Regions from separate parts of the Sulfurovum sp. NBC37-1 genome, predicted to be linked through region 1. Evidence: riboswitches for the same ligand, from Rfam matches in the RefSeq annotation. Region 1 holds a riboswitch; each other region holds the start of a gene.
The links. Region 1 has a riboswitch for cyclic di-GMP ahead of SUN_RS13815 (hypothetical protein). Riboswitches for the same ligand answer to the same signal wherever they lie in the genome.
Positions count from the first base shown of each region.

Region 2: linked by a shared signal. The riboswitch ahead of SUN_RS09885 (Ig-like domain-containing protein) and the one ahead of SUN_RS13815 (hypothetical protein) in region 1 are both predicted to bind cyclic di-GMP.
Region 3: linked by a shared signal. The riboswitch ahead of SUN_RS09560 (type IV pili methyl-accepting chemotaxis transducer N-terminal domain-containing protein) and the one ahead of SUN_RS13815 (hypothetical protein) in region 1 are both predicted to bind cyclic di-GMP.

Region 1 is NC_009663.1:2,160,013-2,170,373, reverse strand. Features, by position in the region: gene argF (ornithine carbamoyltransferase) at 1-63, opposite strand, end outside; gene hemB (porphobilinogen synthase) at 186-1,157, opposite strand; gene ribA (GTP cyclohydrolase II) at 1,250-1,831, shown strand; gene SUN_RS10825 (proprotein convertase P-domain-containing protein) at 2,061-4,445, shown strand; gene SUN_RS10820 (hypothetical protein) at 4,457-5,134, shown strand; gene SUN_RS10815 (hypothetical protein) at 5,222-5,605, shown strand; cyclic di-GMP riboswitch class I at 5,689-5,787, shown strand; gene SUN_RS13815 (hypothetical protein) at 5,846-8,545, shown strand; gene SUN_RS10805 (hypothetical protein) at 8,557-9,234, shown strand; gene SUN_RS10800 (hypothetical protein) at 9,280-9,459, shown strand; gene SUN_RS10795 (asparagine synthetase B family protein) at 9,494-10,361, shown strand, end outside.
Region 2 is NC_009663.1:1,960,402-1,970,762, forward strand. Features, by position in the region: gene SUN_RS09855 (Hpt domain-containing protein) at 1-220, shown strand, start outside; gene SUN_RS09860 (ATP-binding protein) at 224-3,421, shown strand; gene SUN_RS09865 (response regulator) at 3,427-3,795, shown strand; gene lon (endopeptidase La) at 3,899-6,319, opposite strand; gene bamD (outer membrane protein assembly factor BamD) at 6,453-7,103, opposite strand; gene SUN_RS13685 (hypothetical protein) at 7,362-7,526, shown strand; cyclic di-GMP riboswitch class I at 7,868-7,947, shown strand; gene SUN_RS09885 (Ig-like domain-containing protein) at 8,029-10,361, shown strand, end outside.
Region 3 is NC_009663.1:1,897,918-1,908,278, forward strand. Features, by position in the region: gene SUN_RS09550 (type IV pili methyl-accepting chemotaxis transducer N-terminal domain-containing protein) at 1-806, opposite strand, end outside; gene SUN_RS09555 (type IV pili methyl-accepting chemotaxis transducer N-terminal domain-containing protein) at 820-1,599, opposite strand; gene SUN_RS09560 (type IV pili methyl-accepting chemotaxis transducer N-terminal domain-containing protein) at 1,592-2,383, opposite strand; cyclic di-GMP riboswitch class I at 2,455-2,535, opposite strand; gene SUN_RS09565 (c-type cytochrome) at 2,663-3,019, shown strand; gene SUN_RS13795 (DUF2231 domain-containing protein) at 3,041-4,042, opposite strand; gene hemJ (protoporphyrinogen oxidase HemJ) at 4,103-4,537, opposite strand; gene SUN_RS09580 (endonuclease/exonuclease/phosphatase family protein) at 4,541-6,085, opposite strand; gene SUN_RS09585 (YidB family protein) at 6,102-6,539, opposite strand; gene SUN_RS13140 (thioredoxin family protein) at 6,540-7,328, opposite strand; gene SUN_RS09595 (CvfB family protein) at 7,337-8,200, opposite strand; gene SUN_RS13145 (outer membrane beta-barrel protein) at 8,402-9,475, shown strand; gene SUN_RS09605 (CHASE2 domain-containing protein) at 9,494-10,361, shown strand, end outside.

The DNA.
Region 1 (10,361 bases):
CAAAGCGATCATTTCCAAAAGTTCTTCTTTGTTGAAGTCTTTAAGCGTTAAAAAGTGTCTCATTGGACTGCCTTCTTATCCTACTCACGTATGGATAGTAAAATTTAAAAGAGATTATTTTACCATAAATGGCTTGAAAGTTATGAAATTAATTATTGTCGGGGTGAGGGCACCCCGATCTACAGTTATTTCTGCAGTAAAATCGCCGCCTCTTTGGCATGATAGGTGATGATGATATCCGCACCCGCACGCTTGAAACCGAGCAGTGTCTCCATCATGACCTTGTCGTAGTCAATGACACCGGCTTTGGCCGCCATTTTGAGCATGGAGTATTCGCCGCTGACGTTGTAGACCGCTAGAGGCAGGCTGACGTTGTTCTTGACATCGCGTATGACATCCATGTAGGCCAGGGCCGGTTTGACCATGAGTATGTCCGCGCCTTCCTGTTCGTCGGCGACACTCTCCGCGATGGCTTCCCTGCGGTTGGCCGGATTCATCTGGTAGCTTCTTCGGTCTCCGAAAGAAGGCGAGCTTTCCGCGACATCCCTGAACGGTCCGTAGTAGGCTGAAGCGAATTTGGTCGAGTAGCTCATGACAGGCAGGTTGACAAAACCTGCGCCATCAAGCCCTTTTCTTATCGCCTGTATCATTCCGTCCATCATGCCACTTGGTGCGATCATGTCAACACCTGCTTTGGCGTGTACCACGGCCTGCTTGGCCAGGTTGTCAAGTGTAATGTCATTGTCAACCGTTTCCAGAACAGGGTCGAGTACACCGCAGTGTCCATGGTCCGTATATTCGCAGAAACAGAGATCGGTGACAACGAATATGTCGGGATGTGCCGCTTTGACCGCTCTGACCGTTTCGGCAATGATCCCATGCTCGCACATGGCATCTGACCCTACAGAATCTTTCACATCAGGAATACCAAAAAGAATGATGGCCCTAATGCCGAGTTTCTTGAGTACGTCACACTCTTTGACGATCTCATCAATGCTCATCTGGTAAACTCCCGGCATGGAAGCCACTTCGTCTTTGATGCCTTCGCCGCTTCTGGCAAAGAGTGGATACATAAAGTCATTGACACTCAAATGTGTCTCCTGCAAAAGGTCTCTGAGGACAGGGTTGATTCTTTTTCTTCTAAAACGTGCGAACATAATCTTACTCACCTTTGAAATAAATTGGGGTATTTTACACTAATTATGAATTGTTAATTATTAATTGTTAATTGTTTCTGTATAATTCCGGCATGAAAAACATAGAGATATCACAAATCGCTACTTTACCGACCAAATACGGCACCTTTAAAATACAGGCATTCAAAGAGATAACCGACTGTGACGATGGCAAAGAACATTTGGCCGTCTTTACCGAGGATCTTGCAGAAACTCCCATTGTACGTGTTCATTCGGAATGCTTGACGGGTGATGCGCTTGGGTCTGCCAAGTGTGACTGCGGAGAACAGCTGCATTTTGCCCTGGAGCTCATCGCAAAAGAAGGCGGCATGCTCATCTACCACCGCCAGGAAGGCAGGAATATCGGCCTGCTTAACAAAGTCAATGCCTATGCCCTGCAGGATAAAGGCTACAATACAGTCGAAGCCAACCATCAGCTGGGCTTTTCCGCCGATGAGAGGACGTATGAGATCGTCGAATACATTCTGAACCATTTTGGCATCAAAAAGCTCAGGCTTCTGACTAACAACCCAAAGAAAATAGAAAGCCTTCCCCGCATAGACATAGTTGAACGCATCCCCATACAGATCGAACCCAACCCGTACAATGAGAAGTATCTCAAAACGAAAAAAGATGAGCTGGGGCATCTGCTTTAAGCATACGAGACAGTCAATTTACGCTCCCCACGTTTAATAATTGATTAATAACCAAAGAGATATAATTAATAATATATACTAAAAGAGAAAGCCTCCCTGTTGCGGAGCAGGTCCGGAAAGCTATGGGTCTGTGAGCTGTCATGTGACAGCAGATAAAAAGATCGCCAGGTTGCCTAATAAAAAAGTTTAAATAGTGTGAGTGTAATTCACTTACAGATAAGGGGTAATAATGAAAAAAACATACAAAATAATACTGAAACAGTTTTTGTTTCTGGGAATGATGCTGGCTGGAAGCTCGGTATCTGCTGCGACACTGGACTGGAATACAGTGGGATGGTCTCCGGCAGGTTCCTTGACCCAATCTTACACGGATGTTGATAGTTCAAAGGTCAATATTGATGTTACGATGACAGAGGACACAGATAGATATAACAGTGGTGTTCCTTCAGTTAATAGTACCTATGGATTGGACTACTACGTAAATTATAGTTCTAATACACAAAAAATTAAAACAACAATCACTTTTTCTTCTCCTGTAAAAATCAGCTTTTTGCGCTGGATAGATATAGATTCAGGAAATCCTTCTACTGACTTTGACGATAGAGTGATCGTTACTGCAAAAGATACTTCCGGGGCAACGGTTTATCCAAGTAGTGAAACTCTGGGTGATCATATTGATAAAAATGGTCCCGGAGATTATGAATCAGACGGTACTACTCTTAATGATGATGATCCAGATGGTTACGTAACGGTGGCATTTGAAGATGTTTATGTAACCGAGGTCTCTTTTGATTATACGAATGGTAGCAATGCTCAAAGTGATCCTAATAATCAGGGTATTTATTTGGCCAATATCACTTTTGATGCACTTGATTCAGATGGTGATGGTATTGCAGATGTCAAAGATATCGACGATGACAACGACGGGATTTTGGATGTGGATGAGAGTACACCTGCTGTAACGGAATCAAATACAGCATCGGGAACGATCCCTGATAATGGGTATCCTAATACCTGTCTGGATAGAACGTTCGATATACAAGATAGCGGTATAGTTAATGATGTAACGATCAAAGTAGATATTGCGCACACGTGGAGAAATGATCTGATCGTTCAGTTGATTTCTCCCTTTGGTACAGCGGTTGATCTGATACGAAATGAAGGTGGTAGTCACAATAATTTGAGTGCAACCTTTTTCGATGCGGCGACAACCTCCATTGTAGGGGATACGACGGATTTTACATTGGGCTCTTTTTTGCCCAGACAACCCGAGCAGGCGTTAAGTGCGTTCAATGGAGAGGATCCGCAGGGTACTTGGACGCTGCATATGTGTGATGACGCAAGTCAAGATACGGGAACTTTTAATGAGGCGAATCTTACCATCAACTATGTAAATGAACTGGATAGCGATAACGATGGTATTATTGACTGCCTCGACCTCGACAGCGACAACGACGGCATCCCGGATAACGTGGAAGCACAGCCGACTGCCACCTATGACGAACCGGATTCTGCCTGGGCTGATGCCGACGGTGACGGGCTGGCGGACCAGTACGACACCGACAGCGGAGGCACAGCAGTGACACCTTCGGATACTGATGGGGACGGTATCCCCGATTATCTCGACAGCGACAGCGACAACGACGGCTACACCGACTGTGAAGAGGGTAACAGTGTTGCCACGGGCTGTCCGATCACCCCGGGCGATACCGCTTCGACAAAGACAGGCCTTGTCAGCTGGGCACAGGGAAGCCTGGGTGATGTCTACTGGGATACAACCAACAGTGCCTCAGTATCAAACGGCAATGTCGATGACCCATCAAATGATCTCTTCAATGAAACAGGAGACACATCTGAAGTAGGCTACCGCGAATTCCTCTGCGGGAAAAACCGAACCACACTCACACACTTCCAATGGAAGATCGTCAGCTTCTGTTGCGCCACGGGTTCGAACCATATCGAAGACCTTCTTGGCGGCGACTTGGGTGCCTACGGTACCGACTGGGTCGTGTTCAAGCAGAGCGGAACAGACCAGTATGAGATCAACAGCGGCCATAAAAATACTACCAAAGCACAGCTTGCTGCCACAGACACGGTAGTGCCAGGAAAAGGCTACTGGATCATTGCAGACCTCGGAGGGGCAGGAAATGAAAAAAACATCACGATCGATAAAACACTTTCGAACCTGAGTCCCGCTTCAACGGTTACTTCTTCATCAGTAGGTATCACTAATCCCGACTTTACAGAAGTACACGAATACCTGCTGCCCAAAAATGAAGTCAGTGACCCTAATACGGTCGATTACAAGAAATATATGGCAGGCAACCCCTTCCCGTACGCATTTCAGCTCTCTGATCTCTATTTCAAGCACAATGCGGGTGGAATGTCTTACAATGAGATGGGCAATACAGCCAATGACAACTATATCAACAAGATCGTCTATAAACATGACAGTAATAAAACAGGCCCTGTGAGCGGTTACATGGCAGTAGACCCTGCAACCCCGGGCTTTGATGGTTCCATTCAACCAATGGAAGGATTCTTCATCAAGATAGAGAAGAACCAGACCGATAATTATGTCAACCATTTCGCTTACCCGCTGATGAACAAGTAAAGGAGCAAACAATGCAAAACAAAAAAACAAAGATACTTCTTGTCCTCGCAATGCTGCTGATGATAGGCGGTACCATGCTCCAGGCAGGAAGTGGTAAAAGCGTACAAAAAACACAAAAAGCCAAAAAAGCAGGATGGTACATGCGTACGAGAGTATCCGCCACCGCAGAGGACGGTAGCGTCTATGAACATAACAGTGCAGGTGTCTTCGGCGAGCTTAAACAAAGTAAAGCCAAAAAAGACAGACATGATGTCGCTGCATACGGTCCTGCAGTACTTCAGGTGGTCTTCCCCCATTACGACTGGGAAGAGGGTGATGCCGGTGACTACTGGAGTGACTACCGAAAATACAAAAAGGCAAGAGCAGACAAAAGAGCCGTCTGGACCTTCCAGGTCAAAAACCAGAAAACAGTCGATCTCTCAAACGCAGAGATCCACATCAAGCTTGATGATGCCATAAAAGTGAACTATATCAAAGAGAACGGAAACGTAAGATACATAGAGATCGGAACAGACAAAAAGATGAAGAAGAGATTTATCCTAGTCGATGTGGACAACCACCAGACCTACAGTGTGGATGAACTCGAATACGCCAACCTCTCAATGGACGGCAACCATACCAGGACCTTCAGATGGGTCAGGGGTGATGTTAGGAAAAAAGACTTTAAGCCGGTTGTGTTGCCGGAGTAGGTCTTGTCCCACCAAAGATTAAAGTCCAACTTGGATGGCAATGTTAGAAGGTGACATAAGTAAATTGAACTGGAAAGGAAGTATAGTATGCCAAAAGAAAGAATGCTGATCTATGGAGTGATTCTCCTTGTGTTGGCTGTGATCGGTTACTTTAAGTACAGTGGCGCAGAGAGTGAAAAACATGCTGTAACGCATAAAACGGTAAAACAAGAACGAAAAGTATCTGCCGCCAAGGTAAATACTGCAAAAGCAGATGAAAGGTCAGAGCCTGTAGAGGATGTTGTATCTGAGACTAAAGAAAAGAGTGTTTCTGCTGAGAATCCGAAGATGTCTGATGCAAATGATGAGGAGGAAGCGGAAGATGAAACCCCTTCGGTCAAACGAAGCCAGCTTATAGGCGGTGCGGATGTGGAGTGGATAGAACCCAAGCCAAAAGACCCGGACAACAAATTTGGTGAACCTCCTTTGTAAAAGTTGTAGGTTTGGCACGGCCAAACCTACATTTTATATTAAATTCAACCTAAATTAGATAAAATAGTAGGAATTTAAAGAATGAAAGAAAACGCCACCCCTGTTGCGAAGCAGGTTCGGAAAGCTATGGGTCTTTGATGCTGTCGCCTGGCAGCAGACGAGAAGATCGCCAGGTTGCCTAAATAGAAAAAATTTATACGCTGTATTAAGTATAATTTGCTTGCAGAGAAGAGGCAATTAATGAAAAATACATACAAAACAATACTGAAACGATTATTAGTTATGGGAATGACACTGGCTGGAAGCTCGGTATTTGCCGCGACACTGGATTGGAGTAGCCAGGGAGGATGGGATGCCGGCGATCTTTCAAAAAATTATACCAATGTGGATGGTAGTCACATCGATGTGGATGTTGATATTACCGGAAACACGGGTAGGTTCGAAAATAATGAGCCTAATGATATAACTGACAGTGTCGATACATCGCTGGATCTTGATGTGAATTTTAACACCAAAACGGAAAGCGTAACGACGACATTGTATTTTTCCCAGCCTATACAGATTACCAAACTGCGAATTCGAGATATTGATTATGCGGACCAGTTTTTGGGTGCTAAATTTGAGGATCGCGTTATTATCAAAGCGGCAGATGATGATGGGAATGTATATGAGCCTGACAATGTGGCAAAAGGTTCGCATATTGATGAAAACAGTGCAGGAGACTATGAAAGTGACCAGTCAGGGCCTCTTGATGATGATGATCCAGATGGATATGTCACGATGCAGTTTAGCAATGAGTATATCACTGAACTCAATGTTACATATACTTCAGGAACTAATGTACCGCGGAATAATCCGACAGAGCAGCATGTCCTTTTGGACAATATAGATTTTCATGCGAAAGATACCGACGGTGATGGCGTAGCGGATTTTTGGGACATCGACGATGACAATGACGGAATCTTGGATGCCGTGGAGATACAGGGTGCTGGTAACTGTGCTTATGGTTTCTTCCATATGATCGATGGTGTATTAAATGTGTTTGATCCTGAAAATGAGGTTTATTTACCTATAGGAGGGCAGAAAGCAAGTATCAATGCGATGGGCTTTGATGATCAAAGCGGTAAACTCTACGCATCGGTGCGTGCAGCTACGACCGATGATTATGGTACTTCACTTGTAAAAAATGATGTGATAGAGATAGATCGTTACAGTGGCAAGATTAAAAAAGCCAATACGATCAATAACAGCAAAATCGACAGCTATGCGGCAGATTTTTATAATGGAGCACTTTATGCACGCAAAAGTACAACTAAGTTATACAAGTGGATAAAAAGTGGTGACATACTGAGTGAGATAACATTTACTTCTGGATCGGAAAATGCTGCTGACTTTGCCATAGATGATTCAAGCGGTACAGTTATGGCATACGGGTTACGATCAACTAGTCAGACATCAGGAAGTGCAGATAATACAAGACTATATAAAATAAATCTTAGCAACAATACCAGTACCAATGTTAAGCTAACTGTTACAACGCCGGATGGGGCTGATTTGAGTAAAGGATGGGGTGCAACATTTATAGCAGACAACAGTAAATTGTTTGCAGCCAATAATAATGGATACATTTATGAGATTGTCGATTATGATACTGCTACTCCGACCGCAACATTTCTCTATCGTTCGGTTCCAACCGGTAATAATGATGGTGCAAGTTGTCCTGATGCCAACCAGTATGCTGTAGACAGTGACGGTGATGGAATCGATGACTATCTCGACCTCGACAGTGATAACGACGGTATTCCGGACAATGTAGAAGCGCAGCCAACTTCAGGCTACGATGCACCTGATTCTACTTGGACAGATGACGATGGTGACGGCTTGGCAGATCAATATGATCATAATACTGCAGGCGTCGTGGGCAGTAACGGCCTGATCCCACCGGATAAAGATGGAGACAATACTGCCGACTTCCTCGACAGCGACAGCGACAACGACGGCTACACCGACTGCGAAGAAGGTAGAAATCAGCCTGTTTGTACGCCCAACCCGACTGTACGAGATAACGGTATGCCAACATGGTACTATAACGATGATGATTATAATCACGTAAATGGTTACATAACAGATCCTGACCCAGACGATGGCGGAAATATTCAGGACGAAGTCACGGGCAACCACGAAGCCGCCTACCGCGAATTCCTCTGCGGGAAAAACCGAACCACACTCACACACTTCCAATGGAAGATCGTCAGCTTCTGTTGCGCCACGGGTTCGAACCATATCGAAGACCTTCTTGGCGGCGACTTGGGTGCCTACGGTACCGACTGGGTCGTGTTCAAGCAGAGCGGAACAGACCAGTATGAGATCAACAGCGGCCATAAAAATACTACCAAAGCACAGCTTGCTGCCACAGACACGGTAGTGCCAGGAAAAGGCTACTGGATCATTGCAGACCTCGGAGGGGCAGGAAATGAAAAAAACATCACGATCGATAAAACACTTTCGAACCTGAGTCCCGCTTCAACGGTTACTTCTTCATCAGTAGGTATCACTAATCCCGACTTTACAGAAGTACACGAATACCTGCTGCCCAAAAATGAAGTCAGTGACCCTAATACGGTCGATTACAAGAAATATATGGCAGGCAACCCCTTCCCGTACGCATTTCAGCTCTCTGATCTCTATTTCAAGCACAATGCGGGTGGAACGTCTTACAATGAGATGGGCAATACAGCCAATGACAACTATATCAACAAGATCGTCTATAAACATGACAGTAATAAAACAGGCCCTGTGAGCGGTTACATGGCAGTAGACCCTGCAACCCCGGGCTTTGATGGTTCCATTCAACCAATGGAAGGATTCTTCATCAAGATAGAGAAGAACCAGACCGATAATTATGTCAACCATTTCGCTTACCCGCTGATGAACAAGTAAAGGAGCAAACAATGCAAAACAAAAAAACAAAGATACTTCTTGTCCTCGCAATGCTGCTGATGATAGGCGGTACCATGCTCCAGGCAGGAAGTGGTAAAAGCGTACAAAAAACACAAAAAGCCAAAAAAGCAGGATGGTACATGCGTACGAGAGTATCCGCCACCGCAGAGGACGGTAGCGTCTATGAACATAACAGTGCAGGTGTCTTCGGCGAGCTTAAACAAAGTAAAGCCAAAAAAGACAGACATGATGTCGCTGCATACGGTCCTGCAGTACTTCAGGTGGTCTTCCCCCATTACGACTGGGAAGAGGGTGATGCCGGTGACTACTGGAGTGACTACCGAAAATACAAAAAGGCAAGAGCAGACAAAAGAGCCGTCTGGACCTTCCAGGTCAAAAACCAGAAAACAGTCGATCTCTCAAACGCAGAGATCCACATCAAGCTTGATGATGCCATAAAAGTGAACTATATCAAAGAGAACGGAAACGTAAGATACATAGAGATCGGAACAGACAAAAAGATGAAGAAGAGATTTATCCTAGTCGATGTGGACAACCACCAGACCTACAGTGTGGATGAACTCGAATACGCCAACCTCTCAATGGACGGCAACCATACCAGGACCTTCAGATGGGTCAGGGGTGATGTTAGGAAAAAAGACTTTAAGCCGGTTGTGTTGCCGGAGTAGGTTCTACGGTAACAGTCTTATTATGAAAAAACAGGAAAATATAAAATGATAGAAAAAAACCATTCGGATTTCTCAGGAGAAACAGAGAGACAAAAGAAACCGTATTCTTCTCCGAAAATAGAAATAATAGCGAATGTGAGAATGGCAACAAAAGGATCCACAATAGGCGGTACTGATAGTGGTGGGCAAAGTGCCAATGTTCCGTCAGATCCAGGTGGCTGGTAATTCGTAAAAAAAACAGTAAGATAATGTGATATAGTTGAATAGTATTTTTATTGCTTATTTAGTGAATGGGAATGGTGAAAAAAGCCATTCCGATCAGGAAAGGACTATTAAAGAAAGCTACTATCGCTATGGCAAAAGATTACCGGCCAAATTAAAAGGAGCATTCGCTTTCGCCTTTTACGACACTGAAAGCAAACAGACATTCTGCGCGCGCGACCCACTCGGGATAGCGCCGCTGTACTATACGAAAACCCCGGAGGGGTACCGTTTCGCCTCGGATATAGGAGAACTTCTCTCCCTCCCTTCCGTTTCCAAAAAACCGAATCTCCGTTCCATGCAAACCATGATGCAATGTTTTGCAGTAGACTATCATGAGACGATGTATGAAGGGATTTACCGTTTGCCTTCCGGGCACAGTATGACCATCGAGAACGGGGAAAAGCAGATAGAACGCTACTGGTTTCCCGAAAAAATCGAGATAGACTACGGCATCGATGAAAAGGTGGCGGCACAAAGATTAGAAGCACTGTTTGAACAGGCAGTCGAGAGGTCAACCTCTTCGCCGGAAGAGACTGCCTTTGAACTGAGCGGAGGACTTGATTCCGCTTCGGTCGTTTCCCTGCTGGCGCTGAAGAAAGGCTCCGGGCAGATCGACAGTTATTCGATGGATTTCGGACTGCTTGCCTGCGATGAGGGTGCGTATGTGGATGCCGTGCTGGCAGAGTACCCTGTAAACCATCAAAAGATCCCTGTGGACAGTTTGGATTATCGTCAAAAGTATTCTTTGGAGTCGCTTTATGCTTTAAGCCCCCACTGGCCCATAGGCCTGACCTTTGCTATGCTGCTTCCCATGCTTGAAAAAATGAGAGAAGACGGAAAAAAAGTTGTGGTCAGCGGCCAGG
Region 2 (10,361 bases), 200 kb from region 1:
TAAAGCATATGAAAAAGGTGACCTGGAGACTATTCAGAAAATCGGACACCTGCTCAAAGGTACAGCAAGTAACCTGCGTATCAATCCACTTGCAGATACCCTCTATGAAATACAGTTCTGTAACGACAGCAGCCAACTTGAACAACTGATCAAAGAGTATTGGGCACACTTTCTTGCTTTTGAAACCCAATTCAAGCTTACTTCAAATAAAGGAAATTAAACAATGACTATACGTAACAGACTAAAACTCGTGGCGATGGTACCTATTATACTGCTCCTCCTGCTTTCTAGTTATTTCTTTATAACTTCATATATAAACTTTGAGAAGGCAAATACTCTCAAAACTGTGCTGACAAACAATGCCATACTTGGAAAATCACTGACTGCCGTCGGTAAAGAACGTGGCCTCTCCGCTCTCTATATGGGAAGCGAAAGACAGGAATTCGGTGAGCCGCTTACCAAACAGCAAAAAAGTACGGATGCCATTTTTGCCGAACTCAAGCGTTCTCTTAAAACTTCCGATACGACATACCTTCCTTTTATCCTTGATCTGGCAGGCGAAGGAAAGTTGCTTGATTCTCAAAAATATCAAAAACTGCTTAACAACCTTCCTGCCATCTCCAAGATCAGGAAAGAAGCAGATACCCAGGGAAGTGATTTCAAAAAAGTATTTTTCGACGGCTATACCAAAACACTGACAAGCCCGATCTATTCAAACCTTATCCAGATCAAGAACTTTTCCCTTGACAATGAGATCTCATCACTGATCTCTACATTGACACAGATCTATACGGTGAAGGAAAATGCCGGTCTGGAAAGAGGATTCGTTTCCTACTACATGACCAAAAAAGCCTCTATGTCCTTTGAAGAGATCGCTCTTTGGGATAACTTCAAGACAAAAGCGAATATCTTTGATATCAATGAAATCACCGATCCTCAGCTGAAAAAAGAGGTCTCCTCCATCCTCAATGCACCTAAAGCGAAAGAGGTCCTGACCGAACTGGCCCAGACATCTTCCGCCATCCAGACCGATGTCGATAATGGTGACTATGCAGAAGAGCCTATTGACTGGTTCAGACTGCAAACACAGAAAATCTCACTATTCACAAAAGTAGAACTTATCGTTTCAAGTGCCCTGTGGAAAAAAAGTGAGGCTTATCTGAAAGAACAGTTGACACTCCTCGCCATTGCTACTACGATCCTGTTATTGAGTTTGATCCTCGCTTATCTCGGCTTCTCAACTACCCGCGATATTACCAGAAATATTGAAGAGCTTGAAGACGTATTGAATAAAGCGGTCGATGAGATGAAGAGCAGTGAACACTATCTTGCATCCGATACTGCTTACATCGAGAACATCAACCTCGATACCCACGAAGGAACAAAAGAAGCCTACCGTTTCCTTGAAACACTGGTCGAAACAGCCAAGGAAGATAAACTTATAGCCCTCCAGGCCAATGAAGCCAAGTCACTCTTCCTGGCCAACATGTCTCACGAGATCCGTACGCCGCTCAATGGTATCGTCGGATTTACCGAGATCCTCAGAAGTACCGACCTCAATGACGAGCAAAGAGAATTCCTGTCCATTATTGACAAAAGTTCAGAAAATCTTCTGAGTATTATCAACAATATTCTTGACCTCTCCAAGATTGAAAGCAACAATATCGAGATCGAGAATGTCGTATTCGATGCAGCTGAAGAGTTTGAAAGTGCTGTTGAGACATATGCGGTCGGTGCTGCAGAGAAAAACATCGACCTTAACTTCTATATGGATCCAACCATCAATCCGAAACTCAAAGGGGATCCAACTAAGATTAAGGAGATCCTGATCAACCTTCTGAGTAACGCGATCAAATTTACCAGTTATGGCGGAGAGGTCAATCTCGAGATCCATCAGGTACAGGATGAAGACGACAGAATGCCACGCATCAAGTTCTCCGTGCAGGACAATGGTATCGGTATGACACAGGATCAGCAGGAGCGTATCTTCGATGCCTTCTCTCAGGCAGATGTTTCGGTTACACGTAAATACGGTGGTACAGGTCTGGGGCTGACCATTTCAAGCCAGTTCGTCGAACTCATGGGTGGTAAACTTGAACTTGAGAGTGCCAAAGACCAGGGAACGACTTTCTTCTTCACTATCCCGTTCGAAGAAGTCATCTCAACTGAAACGAACTATGCACATGCCTTTACGGACATGATCATCGGCAAATACCAGCAGGAGATCCCAACCAAACTCGATACTTATCTTGCATCATACTTCAAATATTTCGGTCCGGAAGTCAAACCCTTTGAGACGATCGATGAGCTTAGAGACCTCAGTCAGCTCAATGAATGCAAGACCTACTGGATTGATATTGACAAAGCGAAACAGAATATTATTGATGCTGCAGCTAACATAGAGAAATCAAAACTGATCGTTATTGCCAATGTGACAAGCCGTAATAAAATCGAGGCAATGAATGTCGACCAGGGTAATGTTGTCTTTAAACCGGTAACACTTACAAAGCTCAAAGAGCTTCTGATCAAAAGTGCAGAGACGGTACCACAGCTTACAGAGGAAGAACTGCCGTCATATGCAACAATGTTCGATGCCAAGGTCCTGGTAACCGAAGACAATATCATTAACCAGAAGCTGATCAAACGTATTCTTGAAGAACATGGCATCACTGTTGATCTTGCCAACAATGGTCTGGAGTCCTTTGAAAAGAGAAGAAATAACGACTATGACCTTATCTTCATGGATATTCAGATGCCGGTCATGGATGGTATAGAAGCGACCCATGAGATCCTTGACTATGAAGAGGATGAGGAGGTACCTCACGTACCAATCGTAGCCTTGACGGCCAATGCACTTAAAGGAGACAGAGAGAGATTCCTCGGGGAAGGGATGGATGAATATATCACCAAACCGATCGAGACGAGTGAATTGCTTTACGTTCTGAACAAGTTCCTCGCCGGCAAAGCAAAAACAGTCACGACGGAAGAGAAAAAAGAGCATCTAGAGGAAACAAAAGCAATGGAAGAGACAGTAGAAAAAGAAGCATCCCTAGAAGCAGTCACCGAAGCAAAGGCGGAAGAGGAAACGATCACTATAGATGACGTGATCGCACTTGACAACATGGAAGATGAAGAATCAGAGGCAAAAGCTGAAGGTAAAAGTATTCTGGTGGCCAAAAAATTCATTCTTGAGAAGAGGGTCCTCTCTAAAGTATTGGACAACCTCGGATATGACTATAAGATACTCGACGACATGGATGCATTGCAATCGGAGATCGCTTCGGGCAAATATGATATCGTATTTACCGATGAGGAGCTTGTCGATGGGAACATCAGTGAAAAAAATGGAAATCTGGCTATAATCACATCCGTGAATTCCAAAGAAGAGATAAAATCTCTGATCAAAAAACATAGAGGATAAAGAAGATGGGATTAAAAGTATTAGTTGTTGATGATGATTTCATCAACAGAAAGTTATTGCAGACTCTTTTAAAAAAGAATCCTAAAGTTTCAGATATCATCGAAGCGGAAAACGGTTCTGATGCTCTGGAAAAAATGAAAAGAGATCCTGGCATAGACCTTATTCTTCTTGACATAATGATGCCGATCGTTGACGGTATCGAGTTCCTAAAGATCTTCAGACTCGACATGGCAAACGCTCATATCCCTGTCATCGTACTTTCTACAGATGATACAAGGAAAACAGAAGTTTTTGAGAACGGTGCCAATGACTTCCTTAGAAAACCTATTAAAGAAGATATACTTACGACCAAACTAGATCAATGGTCGAACTAAAATCATAGGGTGGGGTTACTCACTCCTGTCCAAAAGTGGATATATTCCAAGGAATTTTCGTTGGACAATCCATTTTACATGATCTTTTTTTGTCCATTAAGCCTTATTTCACGAACACTTCCGACAAGACATCATCTACATTTGAAACAGCTATTATTTTGATATTATTCTTCACTTCATTGGGAATATCATCCAAATCACGTTCATAATTTTTTTGAGGAATAAGCGCTTTGGTCACCCCCGCTTTATATGCAGCAATGAGTTTTTCTTTCAGTCCGCCAATAGGAAGGACCTTGCCTGTCAGTGTCACTTCACCTGTCATTGCTACCCTATTGTCTACTTTTCTATTGCTCAGGATGGAGGCGATCGCTGTTACCATGGTAATACCCGCACTCGGACCATCCTTAGGGGTTGCACCTTCAGGTACATGTATGTGCAGGTCATAGCGTTTATACACTTCACTCGGATCGACAGGGATGCGTTCCTCTCTCTCTTTAGCCGTATGCGGAATACATGACGACGGAATCGACAATTTCTTCTCATCGATGAGTATCTTCACGACAGAATGGGCGATACGCACTGATTCTTTCATGACATCACCCAGGCTTCCCGTGAGCTGAAGCATCCCCTTCCCTTTGATCTTGATGGCTTCGATTGTCAATACATCTCCGCCCACCGCTGTCCAGGCAAGACCGCTGACGACACCTACCTGCGGCTTTTTGTCTACCAGCGAAATCTCAAATACCTTCTTGTCTGTAAAGTGTTCCAAATTCTTCTTTGTCACGGCAATATGGTCTTTATTTGCATCTTCAAGCAACATACGTGCACTTTTTCTCATCAGTCCAGCAATACGGCGGCGTAGGTTTCTTACCCCCGCCTCTCTGGTGTACTCATCTATGAGTATTTTTAGAGCCTTGTCCGAAATCGAGAATTCCCTACGTTTGAGCGCATGCTTCTTCAGCTCCTGCGGTATCAGGTAGCGTTTGGCGATTTCGAATTTCTCTTTTGGCGTATACGAGTTCAACCCAATGAACTCCATTCTATCACGAAGAGGCGCAGGAATGCGTCCCACATCATTGGCAGTAGCAATAAAAATGGCTTTGCTCAGGTCAATGTTGAAATTCAGGTAGTAATCCCTATATTTACTGTTCTGTTCGGGATCGAGTATCTCAAGTAGTGCCGCCGTCGGGTCTCCCCTCATACTGCGTCCTACCTTGTCTATCTCATCGAGCACGATCACCGGGTCCATGCTCTTGGCCTCAATGAGACCCTGGACCAGACGTCCCGGCATTGCGCCCACATAGGTCCTTCTGTGCCCTCGGAGTTCATTGACATCTTCAAGGCCACCCAATGCAATACGCACAAGCGGCCTGCTTAGTGCCGTGGCAATGGAATTCGCAAGAGAGGTCTTCCCTACACCCGGAGGTCCTGCAAAACAAAGTATGACACCCCCAGCTTCTTTCTGCTTGATCCCTCTAAGTTCCGCGAGTTCCCTCACAGAGAAGAATTCAACGATGCGCTCTTTGGGTTTTTCCAGAGAATAGTGGTCTTTGTCAAGTTCTTCAGCAACCTCTTTAACACTCAGGTTCTTTTTGGTCTCTTTCCCGAACGGCACTTCCAGTACCCATTCCAGATAGGACTGAAGTACATTGGCATCAGCAGAATCGGGATGCATCCTGGCAAGGCGGTCAAGCTGTTTGCTTATCTCCTTGTAGGCATCCTCGTTGAGATGGGGTTTGAGTGACTCTACTTTTTCCCTGAAAGCGGCTATCTCCTCTTCGCGCTGCGTATCCATACCCAGCTCCTGCTGTATCTCTTTGAGCTGTTCTTTGAGGAAATATTCTTTATTCGTCTGTTCGATCTTGGTATGGACTTTCGTACGGATCTCCCTCTGCACCTTGGCAGACTCGATCTCGGAGGTCACAACATCGATGAGGCCGAGCAGCCGCTTCTCTATATCCGGCTCTATATATAGCACATAGGCGACCTCTTTGTCCAGTTTAAGCATGGAAGAGACAAGATCCGCGATGCGGTTTGGCTCATCATTCTCCTCGATGGTACGCACCAAGTCGGCAGGAAAGTGGCTGCTGAGAGAAGAGAGTATCTTTATCTTGTCACGCAGCACACCCATAAGCGCATCGACTTTGAGCTGATCGTAGCCATCCTGTTTGACGATATCGATGACCGCTCTGTTGAACTCACCCTCTGCCGGTTCAATGATCTGGCCGCGTGCCAGGCCCTGAAAGAGTATTTTTACCCTGCCGTCTGGAATGTGTACTTTACGCATAATGGAACCGACCACCCCTACCCTGTACATCGCATCGAAATCACGACTTCCCTCTTTCCCCGGGATGGATGATGTTACAAAAAGAAGTGAATTGTTTTCCATCGCTTCGGTAGCGGCGTCGATATCTTTCTGGTCTGTCAAAAAAATAGGGCTGATCATAAACGGGTAAAGAAAGAGTTCATCCTCTACCACTATCGGCAATATGGCCGGGAAATCATCATAATCGCTTAATTGCATAATTGGTTTTTCCTTTTGAAAATTGGTTAAATTATTTCTTTGTAAAAGTTTATCAACAGTAGATTAACATCCGATAATTGACCGATGTCGAATTGTTTCCATCCAGGTAAAGATACCTGGACCATCTTTTTTCTTAGTCGAAGATCTTTCCGATAAAACCTTTTTCGGGCGGGGTAATATCTGCCATCTCTACAACAGACCCTTTGTTCTTTTCTCTGTATATCTTTGCCGCTTCTGGCTTACCTGTCCTTTCATACAGCGCTGCAATATTCTCGTTCAACAGATACTGAGCCATGTGCAGTCTGACCAAAATGGTCTTGACCAGCGGCGTATAGGTAGATCCGGGATAGCGCAATAGGTAGGTACCTGCACCATTGATACTGTCCATGATGAGTTTCTGGTCCTTATAAACATCTTTGATACCGAGGAAAGCCGCTTTGAGCTTCATGTATTCGATGTATTCACGGTTCTTCTCACCACCGAAACGCTTGTTGTATTCATCAAGGTAATAGCCTGCAAGCAGGTACTCTTCATTATCCATGTGTGCGACGGCAAGCATCATCATCGCTGTTTGCATCAGTGGAGAACGCATATGCTCACTTTTAAGTGAAATATAGTAAGCATCCGCTTTATCCATATTTCCTGCAGCGATACTGTTTCCTATCTGTTGATACCAGTAGAGTGCCGGTTTGTTGAACTCAGCCACATCGTCATCATCTTTGGAACATCCCACGAACAGAAACGCTACAGCAATTCCTAGCAACAGACTTTTTTTAAAATTCATACTTACCCCATCATAGTTGTTATATTTAATATCATATCCCAAAATATGTAAAAAACGTATTAGGTGAGGCAATAATGTCATCAAATTTTATATTTTAATAAATCGATCCACAGGATCGGGGAATTATTCCCGACATAGATTAAAAAGGATAGATGGAATGCAAAAAGAACATATTTTAGCCTACTTTGCTGATCTAAAAAGTGAATTGACGGAAAGCAGGATCGAAAAAATAGGTCTTTTTAGAAGCGACACTAAAGATTGAAGACCATATTAAAAAAGATCGATTTTATTGAAGCTGTCTGCAAAGAAGATGGGTCCGTTACCAATGCTCTATCCGACAAAAAATGCTCAAGAGTATCCATTTTGATGCATCTCACCTCTATAGCTGAAGAATTCAATAAACTTTCAGAAGATGCAGAGTAAGAAATTTTGAGTAAATTCGATAAAAATGATTTAAAGGGAAGTTATATTACCCACGATTATATAGATGAAAACCTGAGTATCATTGAACATATCATCCGAGACAAACTTCCAAAATCAAAAGTATTATCAAGAAACTACTTTTTCCACTTGACAAAGTTGCTAAAGCCCAAAAAGAAGATCCGATCGGTGACGGAAGTGTAGACAATAATCTTTAATACTATCTTCAAGGAGCAGACAGTTTATACCCAACACTTTGACACCGAATATCAAATACTATAAAAATTGCTTATTTTATATTTATTTTATCTTAGACATGTTATCCTTAAATATTAAAGTATGATACGATGAAAAGCCAAACCTGCTGTGAAAGCAGGAGCGGAAAGTTGTGGGTCTTCATTTTGAAGACAGCCAGACTGCCAAGCGTAAGCCATAACATTTATGTCATCTTTTGATATACATACGAATTTCACTCAGTGACGACTGAGTATAGAAGGTGTTACTTATGAAAAATTTGAATTTTATTTTTAAGATATTGTTATTTCTATTTATATTTATTTCTTTTGGAAATGCTGGGTGGATAAAATCAGGTACTACTGAATGGAGAACAGATCCAAGTCCTTACAACAATAATGATGACTCAACCATGGATGCTGGAATCAGCGGTGCTACACAAATTGAAGTAACGATAACTGGTAGTATTGAATATCAGGCATCTTGCGGTTATGATTATGTGCAAATTACCGAAAGCACTGGAGCACACACTGTTCTTAAAACATACTGTGGGTCAGGTATTAACGATACATTCACAGTAAATGCCCCTACTATTCGACTAGTATTTCATTCAGATGTAAGCGTAGTAGATACTGGTGTTATTGTCACCATTAGAGACACTTCCCCAAATAGAGCCCCCACAGCGAATGACATTACTGCAATAACACATAAAAACGCACCTATTACTATTACACTTATTGGATCTGACCCAGATAATAACCCTATAACATATGGTATCGTAACAGGGCCTACAAATGGTTCATTAAATGGTACGGATCCAAGTCTACTCTATACGCCAGATGCTAATTACACTGGACCTGATTCTTTCACTTACCAAGTATGTGATAATCAGGCTCCTATTTTGTGCGATACTGCAGATGTAAATATTACAGTGACAGAGAATCATCCACCTATTGCCAATGATAAAAACTATACAGTGGTAGAAGGTGGAACAATTTTGGGCAATGCAATGTTAGATGATCCTGCAGACTATGATCCTGATCCTGTTGATTTTCTTGCAGTTAGTTGGCATTCAGGATTAAGTGATCCCTCAGCAGCAAGTACTTTTACTGGTCCAGATACGACTGGTATATTTATATTTACAGCCAGTGTAGGATACGCATCCAACCCAAACAATCCTGTAACTTTTGATTATAATGTTACTGATGGATATGGTGGTGTAGATACAGCAACTGTCACCATTAATATTGTAGCGCCAGAAGCTGATCTGGGTATACTAAAATCCGCTCCTGGTGAAGTCGATACAAATAGTCCAATGAGCTATACACTTACTGTGGAAAATGATAGCAGCAGCATTTCAGATGCCCAAAATGTCATTGTCGAAGATGTACTGCCTGCAGGTATGCTTTACAATGGGTCTACTGCTCCGTCAGGATGGACATGTTCCCTCTCCGCCGGTACCATTACCTGCAGCACAGCTATTTTGCACCCTGGAGAGAATGCGACTATTACCATCAATGGTTTGGCCCCCGCTGTGGGTGGGGATATCAACAATACAGCCGTAATCTCTTCGGATACACCTGATCCAGATACATCAAATAACACATCCAATATAGTAACAACCACTGTCAAAAAAGTATTAGCAGATGTTGCAATTACCAAAAGTGCATCACCCAATCCTGTTATTACAGCCAGTCCTCTCGATTATACGCTCACTGTACAGAACATCGGCTCAGGCGATGCAGGAAATGTTCAGGTTCTCGACAGCCTGCCTTCCGAGTTGCACTTTGTCTCGATCGATGGCGGATCGGACTGGAGTTGTAGCCAGGGGCAACTGATTGTCTGTGACTACATTGCCAACAGTGGGAAATTGGCATCAGGCAACACTGCTGCGAACATCAATATTCGAGTCACAACCCCTGCAGATGTAGACGACTATAACATTACCAACACTGCTGCGGTCTCTACTTCTACACAAGATACCAATACTACCAACAATACCGATGAAGCAACCGTGACCGTCAATAGTGGTACCAACACAGGAGCAGACTTTCCATTGACAAAATATCTCCAGTACAACCTCTTTGGTGATATGAAGCTCATCGGTAATGCCAACGTCAACAAACCTTCCAGTGATGCAGATCAGAACTATAATGATAATATAGACATGAAGTATGTTGACGATGATGGTGACTCCAGTACCTTCAACTCCTCTTTTTCAACCTTGAACCTTTCCCCTTCATACAAAATAGTTTGGGCGGGTCTCTTCTGGGAAGGGCATATTTGTAGTAATAACTCAAATGGCACCGGCAATGGAAACGGTACAGGATGCGACTGGCACCACTCAAACTACAACAGCTTCAATGAAGCCAAAGACCATCTTGACGTAATTAAACTGAAAACACCCAATAGGAGCGACTATATCGATATTACCGCCAATAACCTGAATATCATTGAAAGGAACAGTGTAGATTGGAACTATGCCGCTTTTGCAGACATTACACACCTGCTTGATGAGAATGAGTTCGGCGCCTATGGTGTTGCCAATATTATATTGACAGAAGGAGTAAAAAGTAACGGTGGTAACTATGGTGGATGGAGTAT
Region 3 (10,361 bases), 260 kb from region 1:
TACATTGCCGTGATCGTATTCATTTTCTTTGTAATATCATCTGTCGTATTGAAAACAATCAGAGGCAGTCCGCCTTTTTCTATGTTAAGATAGAATTTATAGACGATTTTCCACAGTCTGTCTACTTCATGAAGTTTCCTATTTATCTCCGGGGTATTTGCCTGATTTTTCATTAATGCCTTGTGCGCTTCCGAAAATTCGGCAACAGCTGCTTTCATTTGATCAACCGTATTTTTGTCTTTGATCCCTGCCTGATAAGCGATATAGTATTTTGCGATACGTTGAGCAAGCATTCTCTGCTTACCGGACTTTCCGACAATAGCGGATTCTTTCACTTTCACTTTCTCTTTAAGAGAGTTAACGACATACTGGCTTCCCTCAAGCATAGACTCGCTCAAGTCGATGATCAGCTGGGCATTATCAAGATTGAACGGTTCGTTTGCTGTTGTCTTAAAGTCTTCGATACTGAGTTCAACGAAAGAGAGCAGATTTTGAATCTCCGGATCATTGATGGAATCTACCAGTACTTTGTGTGCAGCAATCATCTCTTCAATAGACTTCTTCTGCTGTTTGCTTGCTTTCGATACGGCTATCTTTTTCCCGACATACAAATAATCCTTCGCTATCCTCTGGGAAAGCATACGCTGCTTCCCTGCGATATCGATCAGTTGGACCACATCGGCAATGGCCGTTTTTTTCGTTGTTGCAGCCGGTGCCTCTGTTGTCTGAACAGCATAGACATTTCCGGAGAACACTAAAACCGCTGCCGCCGCCATACTTATATTTTTTATCCATACATTTTTCATCTTCATCTTCCTTTTATTTTGATTCAATTTTGACATACTGTTGTGTAACACTGTTCATATTTTTCAAGATATCATTCGACTTCTTATAGATCAGGGTTGGAACAAATTTTGACTTTGAGCGATTCATCATTTCAAAGAAAACAAATGAACGCTTTACCTTGGCCAGCAAAATATTAATCTCCTCATTGTTCAACGGGGATTTTTCCAACTTTTCCAGCGAACTTTTGAAAAGTGTCAATGCATCATCCAGTTTCACTTTGAATTTTGGATCTTTGACACCCCAGACTTTCAACATATAGAGACTTGCCATCCTTTGTGAAAGCATACGCTGACGCCCCGCTATATTGACAATTTCACCAGAGTTTTTACCCGTTTCCCGAGTAAAGAGCTTTGTCGTTTTGTCCGACGCCTTCAGAAGTTTTTCCAGATCCACCTGCAGTGTTTCCGCTTTATCTATTTTCGGGCCCTCCTGCAATGTTTTTTGAAGTGGTTTCCACAGGGCTTCAACCTCATCAAGACTTTTTTTAATTGTATCATTTTTCGCATACCCTTTCAATGACGCCAAATAGTCTGCAAATTCATCGATAGTCTTTTTAAGATCCTTGGCCGGATCTCCAAAGGTATTTCCCATTCCGACCATAGCATAATCTTTCAACATACGCTGTGTATACATTCGCTGTTTACCAGCAATATTTACCGCATCCTCAGGACTCTGAATATCCACTGCCGCCAACGAAGCGGTCAACAGAAAAAAGGTTCCCAACTGTTTTGTTTTTTTGTATATATCAGCCATTTAATTTACCTTCCTGGGCAGCATAAAGACCCGTCGCAGTATTCATATCTTTGAGAATATCATTGGACTTTTTATAGATCAAAGCCGGAATAAACTTCGACTTTGACTTGTTCATGATCTCAAAGAACTTAAAAGACCTTTCCGCTTTTTTCAAAAGTACCGTTATCTCCGGAGTGTTCATATCGGATTTCATCAGGCGGTTAAGGGAATCTTTGAAAAGTTTCATAGACGCATCCATCTTCTTCTTGAACTGCGGGTCATCCACCCCCCAGACTTTCAGCATGTACAGACTCGCCATTCTCTGAGAGAGCATACGCTGCCTCCCTGAGATATTGATAATCTCACCAGACTGCTTCCCTGTCTGCTTGGCAAAGAGGCCAACTGCCTCATTGGATTGTTTCAACAGTGCTTCCAGATCTTCCTGCATCTTTCCGGCTTTCTCTTTGCTTGTCGGTTCATTCAGTGCTCTTTTAATGGGTCCCCACATCTTCTTCACTTTCAAGAGGCTCTCTTCTGTTTTGGGCTCTTTGTTGAATGCGATCAGTGAGTCGAGGTGATTTTCAAAATTCGCCATCGTCTTCGTCAGGTCTTCTTTTGGATTTCCGAAATTGTTCTGCAGACCGATCATTGCATAATCTTTCAGCATCCGCTGGGTATACATACGCTGCTTTCCTGCGACATCCACAGCTTGGGATAGGTTGACAATCTCAATGGCATGCAAAAATCCGATTGAGAAACACATTATTAGAAGGGTTTTTATCCAGTGTTGGAGAGGTTTATGCATTGTAACTCCTTTTTAATATTGAAAAAGGAACCACAATTAAAGTAATATGAAGTAATAGATACTACTTTATCTATGGCAGTCTGGTAAACTTGATATTCTAAAGTCCCATAACTTTCCGTCCCTGTCTCACAACAAGTTTGGCTTTTTCATTTTTTAGACAATTTTACATTTTGTCTTTATTGATTATACTTGGCATAATATTAAACAAAAGTTATTTTTTTATCAAAATTGATTTTTCATCATTTTATGAATATAATATACCAAAAAAGAGTGTTTGGAATGAAGAAAAAGATATTACTTGTACTTTTGTCGAACCTGCTGTTAAATGCAGAGACGATCTCGGAAGTCTATTTGAAGAACGGATGTCATGGATGTCACGGGCTTTTTGGGGAAGGTATCGGTGCATCACCTAGATTGCAGGGACGAAGAGAAGAGGTACTGCTCAAAAGGCTTAAAGACCTGCAAAACGGCAAAACACGGACGGCATTTGGAAATGTCATGATCTCATTTGCAAAAAACCTGGATAGAAACCAGACCGCCAAGATGGCGAAGTACCTCTCTACCCTTAAAAGAACGGAACAAGACGAAGTATACGAATTGGATTATGATGACAATGCAGGAGACGGGAGCTCCTGATCACTGTAAACAATTAAAGCACTATTCTGCAGGAGCGATCTCTTTCTTCTCATCTGCCTGAGCTTCACTTTTGAAGTTCGCGCTATCTTCTTTTGTGTCAAATGCCTCTTTTGATGCAGCTTCCTCCACTTCTGCAGATGCTGCCGCATGATCTTTTACAGCTTCTGGAGCGGCTATTGCAGCGGACTCCTCTTTACTGACACTGTCTTCAAGTTTCGTTGGTTCGGCAGGAGCGATCTCTTTTTTCTCGTCTACCTGAGCTTCACTTTTGAAGTTTGCACTGTCCTCTTTAGTCTCAAATGCTTCTTTCGATGCAGCCTCCTCTACTTCTGCAGCTGCTGCTGTGTGGTCTTTTACAGCTTCTGGAGTAGCTATTGCTGCAGATTCCTCTTTGCTGACACTGTCTTCAGGCTTTGCAGATTCCTCTGTCTTTTTGGCCTCTGCCGCCGCTTTCGCTTCCTCTTCAGCCTCTTTCTCTTCGGCTATATAATCACTCAGGTCATCTTTACAGTCAAAGAGTTCGTCATCTTTGGTCTTCACGATCTTGACATTGGCACCGTAAGTATAGACCAGTTCACCACCTTCTTTGCCCTGCTTCAGGATACCCACTACAAAAAGGATGAGTACCAGTAGGTAAAGTGCTTTCATCATCCCTCTGTTAATTATGGCAGAGAACAATTTAAAGACAAGTACAATACCCGATGCCAGCATCAGGTATGTTCCAAGTGTCTTGTGGGCCTTCAGGTCCGCCTGTCCCGCTTCAGAGAGCAGATCCCATGCGTGTTTTCCATCGGCTGATCCTGTAAGATATGCAGCAATTGCCGCCACAACAGTCAGTATCAGCAAGAAGAAAGAGATCATTCCTATCGCTCTTTTTTTGGTAAAAAGATTAATAATCTCCAACAAAAGCACCACGATCGGCAATGCAATGATAAAGTGATCGACCGGTGGGTGCATAAGTGCCGGTATATCGAACGGAAGCGGTATCTCAGGTATTTTAAACGGTAGAGTTGGTAATTCCATAATTCTTTCCTTAAATGTTGATGTTTAGAGATTATAACACAAAACTATTTAGTTTTATGACTAGAACGGTTTGACTACAACCATAATGACAATGAAAATCATCAGCAGTGTCGGTACTTCATTGTAAAATCTGAAATACTTCCCGCTTTTGTAGTAAGGATCAACGATCAGCTTTTTACGTATCATATTGAGTGAAAAACTGTATGCGATAAGCAAAGCAACAAAGAAGAGTTTCGCATGCATCCATCCGCCGCTTTGAAAAATACCGGGATTCAGATAGAGCATAAGTCCACCCGAAAGTATCGTCGCCCACATAGCTGGTACCCCTATATAGGTATAGAGCTTGTACTCCTGTACCTCCACCACTTCGCCAAAAGCCTTGTTGTCGGCATGCTCCCTGTGGTAAATGAAAAGTCTCGGTAGATAAAAAAGCATTGCCATCCAACTTGTAAAACTCATGACGTGAAATGCCAGTATCCATGTATAATATGCCATCTTTCAATCCTTCAAAATCGTAAAATCTTTTTTGCTGTAAATGACCAGCTGTAACTTCTTATAATACCCAAGATGTGCATAGTCTATCTTGATTTTTGACCCGTTTTGGGGTGTAAGTTTCCGGTTTTTGAAATAGAGGGATATCTTTTTGCCATTGACGTACAAATACCCATTTTTAACCACACCCACAAGATTACGTACCACCTCATTCTGTTTCATCACATCCAGAGAAGCATAATAAGGTATCAGGTCAGCCGTACCTTTTTCTTTCAGTTTGACCAGTGCCATGATCTCTTTGAGTCCTTTGTAGGTCGATATCTCCTGTACACGAAGGTCGAGCTTCATCCCCTCTTTCATACCCTTTACTACGCCAAATATAAAAATACCCCGTCCTTTTGGTGACTGTTTAACCACGGCATAACGCCCCCGCTTCAGGATGACTACAACATCCTCAAGTACAATAGGATGGTCCAGTTGATTCATTTTGTAAAGATCTTCGATACTACCCACAGTTGCTTTCTCCGGCATATCTTTTACAGAAGGAATATACGGTTTTGTATCGAATATCGCATAGACCGGGAGATGGTCGGAATACCCCCTGCCCGTATGTTTCCCGTTCTTGATCTGCCAGCGGTTGATATACCCTTTTGAAGTAAAGAGTCGGTCAGTCTTGAAAACCCTGAAAGAGTTGTTGACATAGTCAATGCCTTTACCATCGAACATCGAAGGCGGCAGCAAGATATGGTCAAGTGTACTCCTGTGTCCGTAGAACCTGTGGCTCCATCTCTCTTTGTAAGACAGCTCATTCCAGGTGCTGTAGTGCATTCCTTCAGGGGCTTTGCGTATTTGGGATTTACTGATGAGTTTATTGTTGTCAATCGTTTTCAGTATGTGATTGATCCCGGTCTTTCCCTGTGTATCATTCAGTTTTTTTGGCAGTGTCAGGTAGGCATCGTAGTTGGAGTTGAGATCTCCGAGGATTATGTACTCTTTGCTTGCCGGCATGGACAAGATACGTTTTTCAAGTGTCCTGGCATAGGCGATCCGTTTGCTCTCAACCCCTTTCCTGCTTTTAGACTTCCAGTGATTGGCAAAGATCGTCAGAGGATACCCGTCGACCTCTGCTTCCACTTCCAGGATGTTACGGACATAGGGAGAAAAGCTTACCTGAAGGTCCCTATGCTTTTTGAGAGGAAAACGAGACAGAAGCGCCACCTGGATGGGTGCGCCTTTTTTATGGGTAATCGCGCTGTATCGGTAGGGGCAGCCTACTCTCTTGAGTCTTTTCTGTAAAGCATTGAAAACACTTTCATTCTCTATTTCCTGCAACGCCACGATGTCGGCATCGAGATCGCAAAGTACTTCGGTTGTATGGTCAAGTTTGATCTCGGCCATACGTTTCGTCCAGTTGTGTTTCCCCGGGATATACTCCTCATATTCCGTTCCCTGATGGTTTGCATCAAAAAGGTTCTCAACATTGTAGGAAGCCACTTTGAAGGGTTTGGAAAAAAGCAGGAGGGGGAACAGTAAGAAAACAAGATAGCGCAAAGGTGATCTTTTCAGTTTATCGAAACATTTTGCTTAGCATGTCCATTGGGTTTCCCGAACCACCCATCATCTGGTCTACAATGTTGTTCTCTCCTGAAGTAACCCGGTCTATCACCTGTGGCAATGCATCCGCCAATGCTTTTTTGGCACTTTCTTCTCCTACGCCAAGTTCCTGGGCAAAGGTACTTACACGCTCTTCTCCAAGCAGATCAGGAACTTTTTCCGGATCAATCGCTTTGTTCTCACCGTTACCCAGCCATGAACCGACAATCTCACCAAGACCGTTACTTGAAAGTTTTGTCAATATAGAAGCCAGATCGATATTCCCGTCTCCATGTGTCAGTATCTTGCTCAGGGCAGTCGTGATATTCTCAAGATCAAGCCCTGTTGTTGCATCATCGCTATTGCCCTCTATTAACGAGGCACCCATCTTAAAAAGTTCATTCATATCCATCTACTCTCCTTTATGTTTTGTTTCTGCCATTTTTTTGACATTTTCCAGTAATTCCAGGAATTCATCGGCAGTACCGAAACCCTGCACCATTTCTATCACCTTGTCTCCATCCGAATTGATGAAATAGAACGAAGGTGTTCCCAGATGTTTGATCCCCAAAGGCAGTTTTTCGATCAGAAAGTTTTTCTTGACAAAAACAAAATCTTTGTTAAGCGCTTCCTTTACCTTATCTTCTACCATCACTTCTCTGTCCATACGTATACACCCGCGGCAGAAAGAGATGTAACCTTCGATCAGAATAATTTTATTCTGCTTCTTGGCGATCTTTTTGGCTTCCTCATAACTGTAACGTTTCACACTGTGTGCCACAGTCATTTTCTCGGAATAGCCATAGATAAAATCCGTCAATGCTTCGACCTCATCTTCGTCAAGCTGCCCTTTCATACTTGGCATCACCTCGAAAAAACGCGTAAATTCATCAGGTAAGACACCTTTGTCTCTGGTCGGTGCATTCAAATAGTCGGTCAGCCACTCCTCTATCTGGAATTTCTGCCCCTCCGCATCAAGCGCACGGTCACCGACCTGGTCTTTGATCATGAACGACATCTCTGTCAGCGTTGGCGCAGTCAGGTTCAAGTCTTTGTTGTCATGTTTTGCATTGGCTATGATTTTGTTCTGGGGAACATAGTATTGGTGGCAGGAAGCGCACTTCTGCTTGAAGACTTTTTCTCCCGACAGGGCAAAAAGGAAACTGTTCAGTAATATAAATGTTATAAAAACCGATCTCATTGTGACGCCTACACTAATTTGATACTGTCTTCAAGCAGAACGATCTTTTTGGCTTCTATCAGAGCGGTCAACGTACGTTTGAAGTTCTTTTTGCTCAACCCGAACACTTTTTTTATCTCTTCTGCATCACTTTTGTAGGTAAAGGGAAGCTCACCGTCCGCCTCTTTAAGGAGTTCCAAAATACTTCCTTCGGCTTCACCTATCTTTGCCTGTTTGCCTATGGGTTGTAATGAAAGGTCAAGCTTTCCGTCTTTACGAACGGTCTTGATATAGACCTTCTTACGGTCCCCTACTTTCACGGGCTCAAAGATCTCATTGGAGAACAGCATCCCTTCATACTGGTTGTCCGCGATCACTTTATAGCCAAGTGGCGTCTGGGCCAGCACAATGGCATCAAGCACTTTGTTCTGATGCAAGCCTTTCATTTCACGGTTGAAATATTTGCCGATCTTCTGTGTTCCGTAAAGCCGTCCGGTCTGCTCATCGAGACAGACACGCAGCAGGTATTTCTTGCCGATGTTAAAATGTTCCTTCTGCTGGGAGAGCGGCACAAAAAGGTCTTTGGGGAGCCCCCAGTTAACAAATGCTCCGTAGGGTTTGTAGTCCACCACGGTAAAGTAACCGTACTCGCCGAGTTTTGCATACGGCATCTTCGTCGTCGCTACGGGACGGTCCTCGCTATCCGTATAGACAAAGATATCCAGAAGCGAGCCCATAGGCATCTCATCTTCCATAATGTAGACATTGGGAAGCAGTACCTCTTCATAATCTTTGGAGGCAAGATAATATCCGAAGTCAGTATCGCGCTCTATCTTTAGGGTATTGACCTCACCTATCTTTATATGTTCGTTCTGGGTTTTTGTTTCTGTCATGGGTTATTCCGTTTTTGTCTGGTTTCGTGATACTCTCACGTTTTGCTGCTATTATAGCGGTTTTTGAGGGTATATACAATCTAATAGGCAATTTACCTGACGATTTTAAATGAAACAATGTATAATTGATAGTTTGAATTGCTGACCAATGGCAACTAAGTTAATTGCGTCAGTGATATATGATAAAAAAGGTGAGGAAGAATGAGAAATTTACTATTTGTAGTGCTATTGAGCAGCTTTGTCTGGTCAAGTATTGGTTATGTAAGTAATTTTAAAGGGAGTGCAGACATCGTACGCAGTATGAATACCCTGAAAGTAAAAAACGGTACGAAAATAAAGGTGAAAGATAAAATTATCACTCAGGAGAAGTCACGTGTAAAAGTAATTTTAGAAGATAACACTGTTGTGACTATCGGTGCCAATTCTACTTTTGTATTTGATCGTTATAAATTTGGGACCAGAGATAACAGTGTGGCAGATATGCATATTGAACGAGGTTTTTTTCGTAGTGTATCCGGAAAAATAGGCAAACTGGCACCGGAGCATTTTAAAGTCAAAACTATTATGTCGACTATAGGAATACGCGGTACCGACTTTAGTGCGGCACTTGCAGACACATTTGAACTTTACAAGTGTTACAAAGGAAAGATAAGTGTCCTGCATAACGGAAAAACTTACATTGTAGCGGAGGGTGAGCAGTTACGTCTGGAAAAAGAGTCATTCAGTTCTGTTGCCCCGTTTAAGTTTTATGTGGGAGCCGGTACGATTTACAATAGAACCTACTCGGTTGACTCGGGCTGGTTCGATGACGGTATTGCTACACAGGATGAAACAGGCGGTATCTCTTTGATCGCCGGATATCAATTTAATGATTATCTTGCTCTGGAAACCCGTATCACTACAACATTTTATGAGAGGAACTATGCTGACCTGACTGCCTACAGTATGTTTCTGAAGCCTCAGTACCCTGTAACGGACACATTCAGTGTTTATGGACTTTTAGGCTTTGGAAAAGTTAAAGTAGAAGGTTCAAAAGGAGACAGTTTTCCCGGCGCACATACTGATATGATAGGCAAAACAATATTGGACGATACCCAATTCCAATGGGGAATCGGGGTCAGCTACAATGTTACAGATAATTTTTCAATATTTGCAGATTATACCTCATTGGCAAATGATGCGGACATAGATTCCACCCTGTACAGTTATGATCCTGCGGTATATCATAAGTTGAGTGTTGACGGTGTTACTGTAGGGTTACTCTATAGTTTCTGATCACTATACAAATAATATATGAGATCACTGCCCAAGTATAGCATTGTCCTACTTTTTGCTCTGCTTCTTTCCTGGGCCTATCTTTTCCCACCCCAGCTGTTTATTTCACTCAATACAGAAATAAGTGATTTCTTTTTCCGTATGCGGGGGAATATTCCCCAAAGCCAAAAGGTTGTGATAGTAGATATAGATGAGGCCTCTTTGGAAAAATATGGACAGTGGCCATGGTCACGATTGAGAGTATCTGAGCTTATCCGCAAGATAAATGATGCCGGAGCTGGTATCATAGGATTGGATATTATTTTTGCCGAATCGGACAAAACTTCACCACACAGCATTGCTTCCAAACTTAAAACAGATATTAAAAACCTGGATGACTATGATCAAATACTGAGAGAAACATTTATTGCCACACCTACAATAGGAGGATATTTTTTCAGGTTTGATAAAAAAACCCCTGAAAAGGCACCGGTCGTACCGGCTGTATTTATCGAAAAAGGATTGCTGAACAATTACACAATACCTCAGCCCAAAGGTGTTGTTTTAAATATCGATATATTACAGGAGAGTCTATATTCAAGCGGTTTTTTGAATAATATACCCGACACAGACGGTATGGTACGTTCCGTCCCTTTGATCATGCGCTATGAAGGAACGATCTACCCCTCGCTTGCACTTGAACTTTTGCGTATTTACAGTCATACAAAAGAGGTGACTGTTGTAGGTGATGAGATCGGGGTGAAAAAGATAGAGCTTGGTACCTTCCATATTCCTACAGATTTTGCAGGTCGTTTATATGTCAATTACAGGAGCAAAAGAGGCTATTTCAAATATATCAGTGCGGCCGACATACTTCAGGATCATTTTGACATCAAAGATATTGCCG